One region of the Pseudomonas sp. FG6 genome, then DNA from elsewhere that is predicted to be linked to it. Evidence: predicted binding sites of a transcription regulator. Region 1 holds the regulator's gene; the other holds the start of a gene.

Region 1 (7,627 bases):
CATCATCGGCATCTCGTAGTCCATGGTGATCACGTCTGGCTTGAGACTCAGTGCCTGATCGATTGCTTCCTTGCCGTTGGTCGCCGTACCGACCACCTGAATGCTCGTGTCCGCTGAAAGAATTTCCGAGACGCGGCGGCGGAAGAACCCCGAATCGTCCACCACGAGGACTTTAACTACCATAAACACTCCGTTAGGCGAGGCGCGGCCCTGGGCCACGCCCCTCCAGAATCAAATACGCCGTGCGGCGTAGCGCTTGAGCATGCTGGGCACATCGAGGATCAAGGCGATGCGGCCGTCACCGGTGATGGTGGCGCCGGACATGCCCGGTGTGCCCTGGAGCATCTTGCCCAACGGCTTGATGACCACTTCTTCCTGGCCCACCAACTGGTCGACGACGAAGCCGATCCGCTGGGTGCCCACCGAAAGGATCACCACGTGGCCTTCACCCTGCTCCTCATGGACCGCAGAGCTGACCAGCCAGCGCTTGAGGTAGAACAGCGGCAGCGCCTTGTCCCGCACAATCACCACTTCCTGGCCGTCCACCACGTTGGTGCGCGACAGGTCGAGGTGGAAGATTTCGTTGACGTTGACCAACGGGAAGGCGAACGCCTGGTTGCCCAGCATCACCATCAGGGTCGGCATGATTGCCAGGGTCAACGGAACCTTGATCAGGATCTTCGAACCGGAGCCCTTGACCGAATGGATATTGATCGAGCCATTGAGCTGGGAGATCTTGGTTTTCACCACGTCCATGCCCACGCCACGGCCCGACACGTCGGAAATCTCGGTCTTGGTGGAGAAGCCCGGGGCGAAGATCAGGTTGTAGCACTCGGTGTCGCTCAGGCGATCGGCGGCGTCCTTGTCCATCACACCGCGTTTCACCGCGATGGCACGCAACACGTCCGGGTCCATGCCCTTGCCGTCGTCGGAGATCGACAACAGGATGTGGTCGCCCTCCTGCTCGGCAGCCAGCACGACCTTGCCGCTGCGGGACTTGCCCGAGGCTTCGCGCTCCTCCGGCGACTCGATGCCGTGGTCGACTGCGTTGCGCACCAAGTGGACCAGCGGGTCGGCCAGGGCCTCGACGAGGTTCTTGTCGAGGTCGGTCTCTTCACCCACCAGTTCCAGGTTGATTTCTTTCTTGAGCTGGCGAGCCAGGTCTCGAACCAGGCGCGGGAAGCGCCCGAAGACTTTCTTGATCGGCTGCATCCGGGTCTTCATCACCGCGGTCTGCAGGTCGGCCGTGACCACGTCGAGGTTCGACACGGCCTTGGACATGGCCTCGTCCTGGCTGTTAAGGCCCAGGCGCACCAGACGGTTACGCACCAGCACCAGTTCGCCGACCATGTTCATGATCTCGTCCAGGCGTGCGGTGTCGACCCGAACGGTCGTCTCGGCTTCGCTGGTCGGTTTTTCCGCCGGCGCAGCGGCCGGAGCACGGGCAGGCGCCGCAGCCGCAGCGGCTGGCTTGGCGGACTCGGCCTTTGGCTCAGGTGCCTTGGCAGCAGGTTTTGGCACAGCCTTGGCCGCCGGCGCAGCGGCTGCGGTCGCAGCAGCGGCAGGCGCAGCCGTGGCTGTACCGACTTCGCTGAACTTGCCCTTGCCATGCAGATCGTCCAGCAGCGACTCGAACTCATGGTCCGTGATCAGGTCACTGCCCGCCGCAGCGGCAGCAGGCTTGGCCGGGGTCGGTGCCGAAGCGATGGCCGAATCCAGGGCCTCGACGGCAAAGTTACCCTTGCCATGCAACTGATCGAGCAAGGCTTCGAATTCGTCATCGGTAATGTCGGAGCTGTCGCCCTCGACCTTCGCTGCGACAGGTGCAGCCGCCGGAGCGAGCGCATCGGCAGCGAACTGGCCTTTGCCGTGGAGCTGGTCGAGCAACGACTCGAACTCGGCATCGGTGATCTCGTCGCTGGCAGCATCGCCCGTCGAGGCAGCCGGAGCGGCAGGTGCCGCCTGAGCCTGGGCCTCGGCCTTGACCGCGCTCAGTGAGTCCAGCAGTTGTTCGAATTCGTTATCGGTGACGTCGCCAGAAGCTTCGGCGACCGGTTCCTCGACCGCGGGCTCTTCGACAGCCTCCACGATCGGTGCGGCCTCATCGGCCGACTGCGGCTCGGCCAGGCGCGACAGCGCGGCGAGCAGCTCAGGGGTGGCAGCGGTAATGGGCGAGCGCTCGCGCACTTCGCTGAACATGCCGTTGACCGCATCCAGCGCCTCAAGCACCACGTCCATCAATTCCGCATCAACGCGACGCTCACCCTTGCGCAGGATGTCGAACACGTTTTCGGCAATGTGACAGCACTCCACCAGCTCGTTGAGCTGGAGGAAGCCGGCGCCTCCTTTTACAGTGTGGAAACCGCGAAAAATTGCATTGAGCAAGTCCGCATCATCAGGCCGGCTTTCCAGCTCGACCAGTTGCTCGGACAGTTGCTCTAGAATCTCGCCGGCCTCAACCAGGAAATCCTGAAGGATCTCTTCATCGGCGCCGAAGCTCATTAATGGATGCTCCTAAACAGGGCTAATACTCTAAAACTCAGAACCCAAGGCTGGACAACAGATCGTCCACATCGTCCTGACCTGACACAACGTCTTCTCTTTTATCGGCATGAATCTGCGGACCTTCACCCTGAGAGAGATGTTTTTGTGGATCTTTTTCAGCGAGTATTGCCGCACGGTCATGTTCGATGCCCGCAAAGCGGTCCACCTGACTGGCCATGAGCACGAGCTTGAGCAAATTGCTTTCGACTTCGGTGACCAGCTGGGTCACGCGCTTGATCACCTGACCGGTCAGGTCTTGGTAGTCCTGGGCCAGCAGAATGTCGTTGAGGTTGCCGGCCACGGCGCGGTTATCGGCGCTGCTGCGCGCCAGGAAACCGTCGACCCGACGGGCCAGCTCCCGGAATTCTTCAGCACCGACTTCACGACGCATGAAACGTCCCCAGTCGGCGCTCAAGGCCTGGGCTTCTTCACCCAGGCCGTTGACCAGCGGCGTTGCGCTTTCCACCAGGTCCATGGTGCGGTTGGCCGCAGCTTCGGTCAGTCTGACCACGTAACCCAGACGCTCGGTGGCGTCAGTGATCTGCGAGACTTCCTCGGCCTGCGGCATGTGCGGGTCGATCTGGAAATTGACAATCGCGCTGTGCAGTTCACGCGTCAGCTTGCCGACTTCCAGATACAGACCGCGGTCACGGGTCTGGTTGAGCTCATGGATCATTTGAACAGCATCGCCGAAACGGCCTTTTTCAAGGCTGTCGACGAGTTCGCGGGCATGTTTTTTCAGGGTCAATTCGAAATCGCCCATTGAAGATTCGTTATGCTCCATAGCTCCCCCGTGGCGCCGTTAACCGATGCGTTCGAAGATTTTTTCGATCTTCTCTTTCAACGCCTGGGCCGTGAAGGGTTTGACCACATAGCCGTTCACACCGGCCTGGGCCGCTTCGATGATCTGCTCGCGCTTGGCTTCGGCAGTGACCATCAGCACCGGAAGGTGCTTGAGTTTGTCGTCGGCACGTACCTGGCGCAGCAAGTCGATACCGGTCATGCCAGGCATGTTCCAGTCGGTGACCAGGAAATCGAAATTGCCGCTGTGCAACATCGGGAGCGCAGTGATCCCGTCATCTGCTTCGGCCGTGTTGGTGAACCCAAGGTCACGCAACAGGTTTTTTATGATCCGCCGCATCGTTGAGAAATCATCAACGATGAGGATTTTCATGTTCTTGTCCAATTCGACCTCCAAACAGTCTTAAACGCGTCCAGCAACCTGGGCGCGCCATTTCAATCAATCCGGCACAACGCTCGACAACGGTATGGAACACGACAGACAAGGACTGGTACAGCGCACGCCAGGCCAACCTCGTTCGCAGCGCCCCAACACTGCCATCAACGCGCTCGCCACTCCCCCAAACGCCCCCGCAAGCGGGCCGCGCACTGGCTGTGTAACTGGCTGACCCGCGATTCGCTGACCCCCAGGACCTCACCGATTTCCTTGAGGTTCAGCTCTTCGTCGTAGTACAGCGCCAAGACCAGTCGCTCACGCTCCGGCAAATTGGCAATCGCATCCGCCAGCGCACTCTGGAAGCGTTCGTCTTCCAGGTCACGCGCCGGCTCCATGTGAGCACTCGCGCCATCCTCGTGCAGCCCTTCGTGTTCGCCGTCCTGCAACAGGTCGTCGAAACTGAACAGGCGACTGCCCAAGGTATCGTTCAAAATCCCGTAATAATCATCGAGACTCAATTGGAGTTCGGCCGCAACCTCATGATCTTTAGCGTCGCGCCCGGTTTTCGCTTCAATTGCACGGATCGCGTCGCTGACCATGCGGGTATTGCGGTGCACCGAACGCGGCGCCCAGTCACCCTTGCGGACCTCGTCGAGCATCGCGCCACGAATGCGGATACCGGCATAGGTCTCGAAACTGGCCCCTTTGCTCGCGTCGTATTTGCTCGAAACCTCGAGCAGGCCAATCATGCCCGCCTGGATCAGGTCCTCGACCTGCACGCTGGCCGGCAACCGGGCCAGCAAGTGATAGGCGATTCGCTTGACCAGTGGTGCGTAACGCTCGATCAACTCGTATTGGGCGTCCCGTGCCGATTTCTTGTAGAGATGGTTGTAACTGCTGGCTGTCATAACACGGGCCCTGCTGTTTGTTGCACGAGACGCTCGACGAAAAATTCCAGATGCCCGCGCGGGTTGGCCGGCAGCGGCCAGGTATCGACCTTCTGGGCGATCGCCTTGAACGCCAGTGCACATTTGGAACGTGGGAAAGCTTCATAGACGGCACGTTGCTTCTGGACGGCCTTGCGCACGCTTTCGTCGTAAGGCACTGCGCCGACGTATTGCAGGGCGACGTCCAGGAAACGGTCCGTGACCTTCGTCAGCTTGGCAAACAGGTTGCGCCCTTCCTGCGGGCTCTGCGCCATGTTGGCCAGGACTCGGAAGCGGTTCATGCCGTAGTCGCGATTCAACAGCTTGATCAGGGCGTAGGCATCGGTGATCGAGGTAGGCTCGTCGCAGACCACCAGCAGTACTTCCTGGGCCGCGCGGACGAAGCTGACCACCGAATCGCCGATGCCGGCAGCGGTGTCGATCACCAGCACATCGAGATTGTCGCCAATGTCGCTGAAGGCCTGGATCAGGCCTGCGTGCTGAGCCGGAGACAGATGAACCATGCTCTGGGTGCCAGAGGCGGCCGGCACGATGCGAATCCCGCCAGGCCCCTGCAGCAGCACGTCGCGCAGTTCACAGCGGCCCTCGATCACGTCCGCCAACGTGCGTTTGGGGGTCAGCCCCAATAGCACGTCGACGTTCGCCAGGCCCAGGTCGGCGTCCAGTAGCATGACCCGTCGGCCAAGCTCTGCCAGAGCCAGGGACAAGTTCACTGACACGTTAGTCTTGCCGACGCCACCTTTGCCGCCGGTCACCGCGATCACCTGTACGGGATGCATGCTGCCCATGTTCGTTCTTTACCTTGTCTTCTTAGACGGAGGCCACATTACTGGCTGCGCGTTCACACACGGAACAATGCATGGCAGACCATCGATGTAGGTACAAAAAATATTCATATTACCTCAGCCGACCTGTTTGGTTGGACTGTGGTAAATATCAGCGAACATGTCAGCCATGGCTTCTTCGCTGGGTTCTTCCTGCATTTGCACACTCACGGCACGACTGACCAGTTGATGACGGCGCGGCAGATGCAAATCATCCGGGATCCGCGGCCCGTCGGTCAGGTAAGCCACCGGCAGTTCATGACCGATGGCCAGGCTCAACACCTCGCCCAGGCTTGCCGTTTCGTCCAGCTTAGTCAGGATGCAGCCGGCTAGCCCGCAGCGTTTGTAGCTGTGGTAGGCGGCGGTTAGAACCTGTTTCTGGCTGGTGGTTGCCAACACGAGATAATTTTTTGACTTGATACCGCGGCCGGCCAGGCTTTCGAGCTGCATGCGCAGGGCTGGATCGCTGGCTTGCAGGCCGGCGGTATCGATCAGCACAACACGTTTGCGCAGCAACGGCTCCAGCGCCTGGGCCAGGGATTGGCCCGGATCCACATGGGTCACCGACACATTGAGGATGCGGCCCAGCGTCTTGAGTTGCTCCTGGGCACCGATGCGGAAGCTGTCCATGCTCACCAGGGCAATGCTCTGGGCACCGTACTTGAGTACATAACGGGCGGCGAGCTTGGCCAGGGTGGTGGTCTTGCCCATGCCGGCAGGGCCGACCATGGCAATCACTCCGCCCTCTTCCAGCGGCTCGACTTCCGGGGTAGCGATCATGCGCGCCAGGTGGGCCAGCAACATGCGCCAGGCCTGGCGAGGTTCTTCGATGCCGTTGATCAACGCCAGCAGGTCCCGGGACAACGGGCCGGACAGACCGATGCGTTGCAGGCGGCGCCACAGGTTGGCTTGCGCCGGCCGGCTACCTTGCAACTGGTTCCAGGCCAGGGAGCCCAACTGGACTTCCATCAGTTCGCGCAGGCTGTTGAGTTCGAAGCGCATCGAGTCCAGGGCACGCGGATCGACACCTCGGGCCGGTGCTGCAGGCTCAGGTTGCGGACGACGCGGTTCGGCCTGGACCTGCTCGACCAGGGGTTCGGCAGCCGTCAGCGGCAGGCCGGCAGTCAGCGGCTGACCGGCGAACAATTGACGATTGGTGCCCGCAGCGGCCTCGCCTTCGCTGCTGCGCAGGCTCAGTTCGGCCTGGGCGCTGGCGATGCGCGACTGGGTCTTGCGCAGCTCATCCTCGAGCTCCATGTTCGGAACACGTGGGGCCAGCGCCGACAACTTGTAATCCAGGGCCGCAGTCAACTCGACACCGCCGGCGATCCGGCGATTACCGATGATGGCGGCTTCAGCGCCCAGCTCGTCACGAACCAGCTTCATGGCCTGACGCATATCGGCGGCGAAAAAACGCTTCACTTGCATAAACCACTACCTCAGCCGTTGGGCCCTACTGTCGCAACGATAGTCACTTGCTTGTTGTCCGGTATTTCCTGGTAAGCCAGCACGTGCAACCCCGGAACCGCGAGGCGCCCGAATCGCGAGAGCATCGCGCGAATCGGACCGGCCACCAGCAGGATCACCGGTTGACCTTGCATCTCCTGCCGCTGGGCTGCATCGATCAGCGAACGCTGCAGCTTCTCGGCCATGCTTGGCTCCAGCAGAACACCCTCTTCCGAGCCTTGCCCTGCCTTCTGCAAACTATTGAGCAATATCTGTTCCAACCTTGGTTCCAGCGTGATCACAGGCAGCTCAGACTCAGTGCCTACAATGCTTTGGACGATTGCGCGGGATACGCCAACACGGACCGCAGCCACCATCGCGGCGGTATCTTGACTCTTGGAAGCGTTGTTGGCGATGGCTTCGGCAATACTGCGAATGTCACGCACCGGCACCTGCTCGGCCAACAGCGCCTGCAGGATCTTGAGCAACTGCGACAACGACAGCACACCGGGCACCAGCTCTTCGGCCAATTTTGGCGAGCCCTTGGCCAGCACTTGCAGCAATTGCTGGACTTCTTCATGACCGAGCAGCTCGCTGGAGTGCTTGTACAGAATCTGGTTCAAGTGAGTCGCCACCACGGTGCTGGCGTCTACGACGGTATAGCCGAGGGACTGGGCCTGCGCCCGCTG
Region 2 (7,627 bases), on a different contig from region 1:
TGGGCGGAGACATTGACGCTATTGAGCACATTGCCCACGTTGTGCAGCACGTTGGTGGCGATTTCCGCCATGCCCGCCCGGCGCGCCGTGGTGACCAACTCGGCCTGCGCCTCGCGCAACTCGTCGTTGACCCGGGCCATTTGCTGCGGACTCGGGATCTTCAACGCCGCAGGCACCAGCCGGATCAGGAGGATGGCGGTAACGACCGAAGCCATCGCCGTGATCACCTTGACCAGCGCCGACAGCCAGTAATATGGCTGCCAGATCGTCAGGATCTCCATCACATGGCTGGTGCCGCAGGCCAGGATGAAGACGCCGAAGGCCGCCAGCATCCAGTCGAACGGCACGTCCTTGCGCTTGTGGATAAAGTACAGGAGCGTAAACGGAATGGAGACGTAGCTCAGGGCAATCAAGCCATCCGCGATCACATTGGTCCACAGCAGATCCGGCCGCCACATGAAGCAGTGCCCGTGGGGCATGAAGCGGTTGTCGGTTAACAGAGCCAGCAGATCGCTCATGGCCACTTCCTCGCTGTGCCGTGGCGCCCGCCCAGCATCGACGGGACAGATTCCAGCTTAGCAGAGGGTTGGGTGGCACCCTTTCGACCCGCCGGAAGGCCAATCACCGGCCTGCCCCGCCACGGTGGCAACATCCTGCGAAGATTTGCCCCGTCGATGAAGCCGCCGGGACACCGCACCCCGACTACCCTTCAAGGGCCGCAGGACGCGGCACCCTCATTCAGCCAAGGAACGCTCCATGTCGCTCGCCATCGTCCACAGCCGCGCCCAAGTCGGGGTCGAGGCGCCTGCCGTGACCGTTGAAGTCCACCTGGCCAATGGCTTGCCGTCACTGACGATGGTGGGTTTGCCGGAGGCGGCGGTAAAGGAAAGCAAGGACCGGGTGCGCAGCGCGATCATCAATTCGGGGCTGCAGTTTCCGGCGCGGCGGATCACCTTGAACCTGGCCCCGGCGGACCTGCCCAAGGACGGCGGGCGCTTCGATCTGGCGATTGCCTTGGGGATTCTCTCGGCCAGTGTGCAGGTGCCGACCTTGACCCTGGATGACGTGGAATGCCTGGGTGAGCTGGCACTGTCCGGCGCCGTGCGACCGGTACGCGGGGTATTGCCGGCGGCGCTGGCGGCCCGAAAGGCCGGGCGCACGCTGGTGGTGCCGCGGGCGAATGCCGAGGAGGCGTGCCTGGCGTCGGGATTGAAGGTGATCGCGGTGGATCATTTGCTGCAAGCGGTGGCGCACTTCAACGGCCATACGCCGGTTGAACCCTACATTTCCGACGGCCTGATTCATGCGGCCAAGCCCTATCCGGACCTCAACGAAGTACAGGGCCAATCGGCGGCCAAGCGCGCATTGCTCATTGCCGCGGCGGGGGCGCACAACCTGTTGTTCAGCGGACCACCGGGCACCGGCAAGACCTTGCTGGCGAGTCGCCTGCCGGGTCTGCTGCCACCGCTGGCGGAGAGCGAGGCCCTGGAGGTCGCGGCTATTCAATCCGTCGCCAGCTGCATGCCGTTGAGCCACTGGCCGCAGCGTCCGTTTCGCCAGCCCCACCATTCGGCCTCCGGCCCGGCGCTGGTGGGCGGCGGGTCAAAACCGCAGCCGGGGGAGATCACCCTCGCCCACCACGGGGTGCTGTTTCTGGACGAACTGCCGGAGTTCGACCGCAAGGTGCTGGAAGTGCTGAGGGAACCGCTGGAGTCTGGACACATCGTGGTTTCCCGCGCCCGCGACCGGGTACGCTTCCCGGCGCGCTTCCAGTTGGTGGCGGCGATGAATCCTTGCCCTTGTGGTTACCTGGGCGACCCCAGCGGTCGTTGTTCCTGCACGCCGGACATGGTGCAGCGCTACCGCAACAAACTCTCCGGCCCGCTGCTGGACCGCATCGACCTGCACCTGACCGTCGCCCGGGAAGCCACGGCGTTGAACCCCAAAGGCCACACCGGGGACGATACCGCCACGGTCGCCGGGCAGGTGGCCGAGGCACGGGAACGCCAGCACAAACGCCAGCGATGTGCCAACGCCTTCCTCGATCTGCCGGGGTTGCGTCAACACTGCAAGTTATCCACAACCGACGAAGCCTGGCTGGAAACTGCCTGCGAACGATTGACCCTGTCGCTGCGCGCCGCCCATCGCTTGCTCAAGGTCGCCAGGACGCTTGCGGACCTTGAGCAAGCGGGGCCGATCCGGCGCGAACACCTGGCCGAAGCCTTGCAGTATCGGCCTGCTACACCGTGAGGCGCCTCAAGGCTTGGTCAGGTCCACCAACGGTGTTTCACGCACCTCGGTTTTTTGCCCGTTCTGGATGGCATCGATGCGCTTGAGTGCGTTATCCACAGCGCCCTTGTCCGCCAGCAGGCTGTAGTGGATCAAGAACTGCTTGTGCTCTTTCGGCGCGATGGTCGGCACCAGGCCCAGCGGCCGTTGGTAGTGACGGTTGTAGGAAAAACTGGTGCCCGGTTCCAGCCCGGTCACGTAGCCCTGGCCTTGGGTGTCGGTGTTTTTCCACAGGGAGAACACAGGCAGCGTGCGAGTGTTGAAGCCCACCGACACACCGAGGCTACCAGCCTTGTTGTGCAGCACCGTCAGTGTGTCGCCCTTGGCATCGGCGTACGGCACGACGTTATAGACGGTCTCGTCGTAATCCTTGGTGGGGGCCCGGTAGGTCTGCCAATCGTGCAGATCACCCTTGGCCTTGTCGTTGAACGGCGAGACCTGCTTGACCGGCGCGGCGAAGCGAGCGCCTTGCTCCAGGAATGGCGTGCTGAAGTTGCTGTGGTAGAGCGCCTGGTATTCCTTCGGATAGTCGCCGTTGTTGGTCAGCGTATCGTTGAGCGCGAAGGTCACGCTGCCGGGCTCGGTGACCAGCTCGGTCTGTACCGAGAAGTCGACCTTCTTGAAGGCCTGCTCCTTCAGTTCGCCCCGCAGGGTAATGGCGTACGGCGGCTTTTCATCGATGTGCAGGGTGACCTTGTTGGCCGGGATGTTGGCCGCGCGACCATGCAAGGTCAGCAGCTCGCCGTTGTCCATGCCGGGATGACCAACCCATTCGTAACCGCAGCGGGTCACCAGTTCGTTGAACCCTTCAAGCCAGCCCAGGCCACCACGACCGTTGAGCTCGATGAACGCCGGATTGACCACTTCCTTGACCGGAGAATCCCAGCCCATGCGCACGTTCCCGACCGACGCCTGCAATACGTTCATCCCACGGGTGGGCACGACGGAAAGCTTCAGGGTGCCGTTGTCGATGTCGACGATGCTGACGCCCTCCTGTCGCCCACCATGCAGCGTGCGCATCGTCACGGAAAAGGGCTTGTCGGTTTTCACGCCGAGTTGCTGGCTGGTGATTTGCCAGGGTTGCGCGGCTTTATCGGTGTCGAGCAGAACGTAGTCCCACGCCAAGGCATGGGAGGCAGCGCCCAGGGCGCCAAGGGTAACGAGGAGTTTGAGAGGAGTCATGGAGGCGACCTTTCTTGGAGTTGTGCGGGTTTTATAGACTTGAAGAAACGTTTCAGCAAGCCTAAAAACTGCAAATTCCTAAAAAGGAATGAACACGCGGTCGGGATTTTTTTGAGAGCACAGTCCCCTGTGGCGAGGGAGCTTGCTCCCGCTGGCCTGCGAAGCAGGCCCCTGCATTGTTTCAGGTAAACCGCACTGCCTGGTTTCGCGACGGCTGCGCCCAAGGCGTCGGACCGGCCGAGCGAGAGCAAGCTCGCCCCCACAGGAGACTGGGAAGCGAGCAGGCGGCAGCGATGCAAGACGCCTCAGCGGAACCGGTCAACCTCTTGGCGCAGGTCCTGGGCGAGTTTTTCCAGTTCCTTGGCGGTGATCGCCAGGTTCGAGACCACTTCGCGTTGTTCGCTGTTGGCCATGGCAATGCTTTGCAGGTTGCTGCTGAGCAATGTCGCGGTGCTGCTTTGTTCCTGGGTGGCGGTGGTGATCGCCGCGAATTGATGCCCGGCCGAGCGGCTTTGTTCGTCGATACGCGCCAGGGCCGAGGCCACGTTGGCGTTGCGCGACAGGCCTTCCTGCATCAACAGGTTGCCCTGTTCCATGGTGCTGATGGCATTGCCGGTTTCCTGCTGGATGCTGTTGATCATGCCGGAAATTTCATCAGTGGCCTGACGGGTACGCGATGCCAGGCTACGAACTTCATCGGCGACCACGGCAAACCCACGGCCCTGCTCGCCCGCGCGGGCGGCTTCGATGGCCGCGTTCAGGGCCAGCAGGTTGGTTTGCTCGGCGATGGAGGTGATGACGCCGACAATGCCACCGATTTCCTGGGAACGTTGGCCCAAGGTGTTGATGACCTTGGCGGTGCTGTTCAGCGAGCCGGCAATCTGCTCCAGAGATGCCGAAGCTTCACCCATCGAGGTACGACCGATCTGGGTTTGCTGGGCGTTTTCCTGGGCCAGGCGCTGGGTGTTGCCCATGTTGTCGGCAATGTCCAACGAGGTGGCACTGAACTCTTCCACCGCGCCGGCCATGCTGGTGATTTCGCCGGACTGCTGCTCCATGCCTTCATAGGCGCCGCTGGACAACCCGGACAGGGCCTGGGCACGGCTGCTGACTTCCTGGGACGCCTTGCGGATGTGCTCGACCATGGTCGACAGGGCCTGGCTCATCTGGTTGAAAGCCCGGGCCAGTTGGCCGATCTCGTCATGACTCGACACATCCAGGCGCACGCTCAAGTCGCCGGCACCCAGCGCTTCGGCCTGGCGCACCAGGTCTCCCAGCGGTGCCAGTTTGCTGCGCAACAGCCACATCGCGGCCCCCACCGCCAGCAGCATCGCCAACAGACTGCCGATAGCCAATTGAGTGCCCACGCTCCAGGTCACCGCGCTGATCTCGGCCCTCGGCATGCTCGCCACCACCGCCCACGGCCCGCCTTCGAACGGCACGGCAACGCTGTAGAAGTCTTCGGCGGTGTCGCTCCAGAACGCACCCTTGCCTGGCTTCCTGGCCAAGTCGACGATGGTCTTGCTCGCTTGGTCCAGGGCCTGGACACCCGCCGGCGGCACCAGCCATTTGTTCTGCTCATCCAGCAAGGCCAGCGAACCAGTCTGGCCAATGCGGAAGCGCTTGAGGTTCTCGAACTGCGCATTCTGCGCATCGGTGTAATCGAATCCTACGTACAACACGGCAATGACCTTACCGCCGCTGTCGCGTACCGGCGTGTACTGCGACATGTAGTAACGCCCAAAGAGCAAGGCGCGACCGATGTAGCTCTGGCCGGACATCACCGGCGCATAAGCAGGCCCAGCCCGATCGAGCAAGGTGCCGATGGCTCGCGTACCGTCCTGCTTGGTCAAGGACGTGCTGACGCGGATGAAGTCATCGCCGCTGCGCACGAACACCGTCGCCACACCCGCCGTCATTTGCCTGAACTCGTCCACTTCGTCGAAGTTGTTGTTCAGCACTTCGCTGCCCAGGGTCAGGCTCGGGGCCTGCACGCCCGCCACCGCGATCGGTTGATCGGCATGCACTTGCAAGCCTGCGCTGAAGCGTTTCTCAAACAGGCCGCTCAAGCGCTGGGTGCTTTCACGCAGGGTGCCGTGGAAGGTATTGAGCTGATCGGCCATCAGGCGCGCTTCGCTGGCCAGATGTTCTTCACGGGTGGCAAGGTTGGCAGCGTCCAGCGAGCGCAAGGCGAAGACGGTACTGCCGGTGATGACGACCGCCAGAATCACGGCGAGGGCAAGGCCTAGCTGTGAGGCGATCCGGGCACGGGGTTGAGACATGACGGCTCCTGGCCGAGAGACCGGATCATTCTGATCACGTCGCACGCTCGGCATTGTATTCGGTGAGGTGTGATAAGCCCTTTCTGAACGAGGGTTCCATCTCACCGATTCGGCGGCAAAGTCGAATACTTGAGCATTCTGGAAGGAATAATATCAAGTGGCTATCACGCAAGCTTCAACGATTCAGCCAAGACGCTCCACGGCAGGCAGTTGCATGGCCTTGACCTCGCTTTGGAGGAAGTCGCTCAGACGACGCAAACGTTCACCTCCAGGACGGGTTTTCGGCCAGACCAGATAATAGTGCTCGCCGCTGGCAACGGCCGTCGGCCATGGCAGGCTCAGGCGGTCCTGGGCCACGTCTTCAGCCACCATCAGCAGGTCGCCCATGGACACGCCATAGCCCCGCGCCGCCGCGATCATGCCCAACTCCAGCGTGTCGAACACCTGCCCGCCCTTGAGCGAGACCTGGTCGGCCAACCCCATGCACTCCAACCACTTGCGCCAGTCCCGGCGGTCCGGCGTGGGGTGCAACAGCTCGGTGCTGGCCAACCGCTCAACGTCCCAGGGCGGTTCGCTCAACAGGCTTGGCGCACCGACCGGGATCAGTTCCTCGGAAAACAGCAAGCTGGCCTCCCAATCGGCTGGGAAATGCCCGTTGCTCAGCAGTACCGCGCAATCGAAAGGCTCGGTATTGAAATCCACCGAGTCGACGTCCATCCAGGCGCTGGTCAGTTGCACCTCATTGCCCGGCTGTAGATGCCGGAAGCGACTGAGCCGCGCCAGCAACCAGCGCATGGTCAGGGTCGAGGGGGCTTTCATGCGCAGGATGCCATCCTCGCCATGCAAGGTATGGCAGGCCCGCTCCAGCGCCATGAAGCCTTCGCGCACACCCGGCAGCAGTAACCGCGCCGCCTCGGTCAACTGCAAATGACGCCCGCTGCGCTGGAACAACCGACAAGCGAAGTGCTCTTCCAGCGTGCGAATGTGCCGGCTGACTGCGCTCTGGGTAATCGACAGTTCTTCGGCCGCCCGGGTGAACGAGCTGTACCGTGCCGCCGCTTCGAACGCCCGCAACGCATAAAGAGGAGGAAGACGACGCGACATGGGCAAAGCTCCTATGACCTGTTGGCAAACCCTACCAGAAACTGCCCTTGCATGAGTTTTAATCATGCCAGGGATCTTTTTTATCCTTTTGTGCAAACCGCGAGGGACGCCGAGAATCGTTGCTTTACTGCCTTGTTCGAACTTGGAGCGTGATGATCATGCGGCATCCGGTGCGTATTGAACTCTGGGCCATCCTGCGGCTGGCGGGACCGCTGATCGCTTCGCAGTTGGCGCACATGCTGATGGTGTTGACCGACACCGTGATGATGGCTCGTCTGAGTCCCGAAGCCCTGGCGGGCGGCGGGCTGGGGGCGGCCAGCTACTCGTTCGTCTCGATCTTCTGCATCGGCGTCATCGCAGCGGTGGGTACCCTGGTGGCGATCCGTCATGGTGCGGGCGACACCGAGGGCGCCACCCGGCTGACCCAGGCCGGGTTGTGGCTGGCCTGGTTGATGGCGCTGATGGCCGGGTTGCTGCTGTGGAACCTCAAGCCGGTGCTGCTGATGTTCGGCCAGACCGAGAGCAACGTGCTGTCCGCCGGACAGTTCCTGCTGGCGCTGCCGTTCGCCCTGCCCGGCTACCTGAGCTTCATGGCCCTGCGCGGTTTTACCAGCGCCATCGGCCGGGCCACACCGGTCATGGTGATCAGCCTCGGCGGCACGGTGGCCAACTTCCTGCTCAACTATGCGCTCATCACCGGTCTGTTCGGCCTGCCGAAACTGGGCTTGATGGGGATCGGCCTGGTCACGGCCATCGTCGCCAACTGCATG

The links. The regulator FliA, encoded in region 1, starts transcription of late flagellar genes. The targets are predictions, from matches to a motif close to CTAAAGTTTNNNNNNNNNNNGCCGNTAA.
Region 2: a site for FliA is predicted at 5,860-5,887, ahead of ACODSJ_RS10995 (methyl-accepting chemotaxis protein). Genes of this name have one in related genera too.

What each region holds. Positions count from the first base shown of each region.
Region 1 covers NZ_JBMDJD010000017.1:82,344-89,970, reverse strand. Annotated here, with positions in the region: gene ACODSJ_RS13500 (protein-glutamate methylesterase/protein-glutamine glutaminase) at 1-183, opposite strand, end outside; gene ACODSJ_RS13495 (chemotaxis protein CheA) at 232-2,502, opposite strand; gene ACODSJ_RS13490 (protein phosphatase CheZ) at 2,540-3,328, opposite strand; gene ACODSJ_RS13485 (chemotaxis response regulator CheY) at 3,347-3,718, opposite strand; gene fliA (RNA polymerase sigma factor FliA) at 3,886-4,629, opposite strand; gene fleN (flagellar synthesis regulator FleN) at 4,626-5,456, opposite strand; gene flhF (flagellar biosynthesis GTPase FlhF) at 5,571-6,920, opposite strand; gene flhA (flagellar biosynthesis protein FlhA) at 6,932-7,627, opposite strand, start outside.
Region 2 covers NZ_JBMDJD010000013.1:85,765-93,391, forward strand. Annotated here, with positions in the region: gene ACODSJ_RS10980 (sensor histidine kinase) at 1-518, opposite strand, end outside; gene ACODSJ_RS10985 (YifB family Mg chelatase-like AAA ATPase) at 757-2,250, shown strand; gene ACODSJ_RS10990 (aldose 1-epimerase family protein) at 2,257-3,471, opposite strand; gene ACODSJ_RS10995 (methyl-accepting chemotaxis protein) at 3,777-5,753, opposite strand; gene ACODSJ_RS11000 (LysR substrate-binding domain-containing protein) at 5,937-6,857, opposite strand; gene ACODSJ_RS11005 (NorM family multidrug efflux MATE transporter) at 7,016-7,627, shown strand, end outside.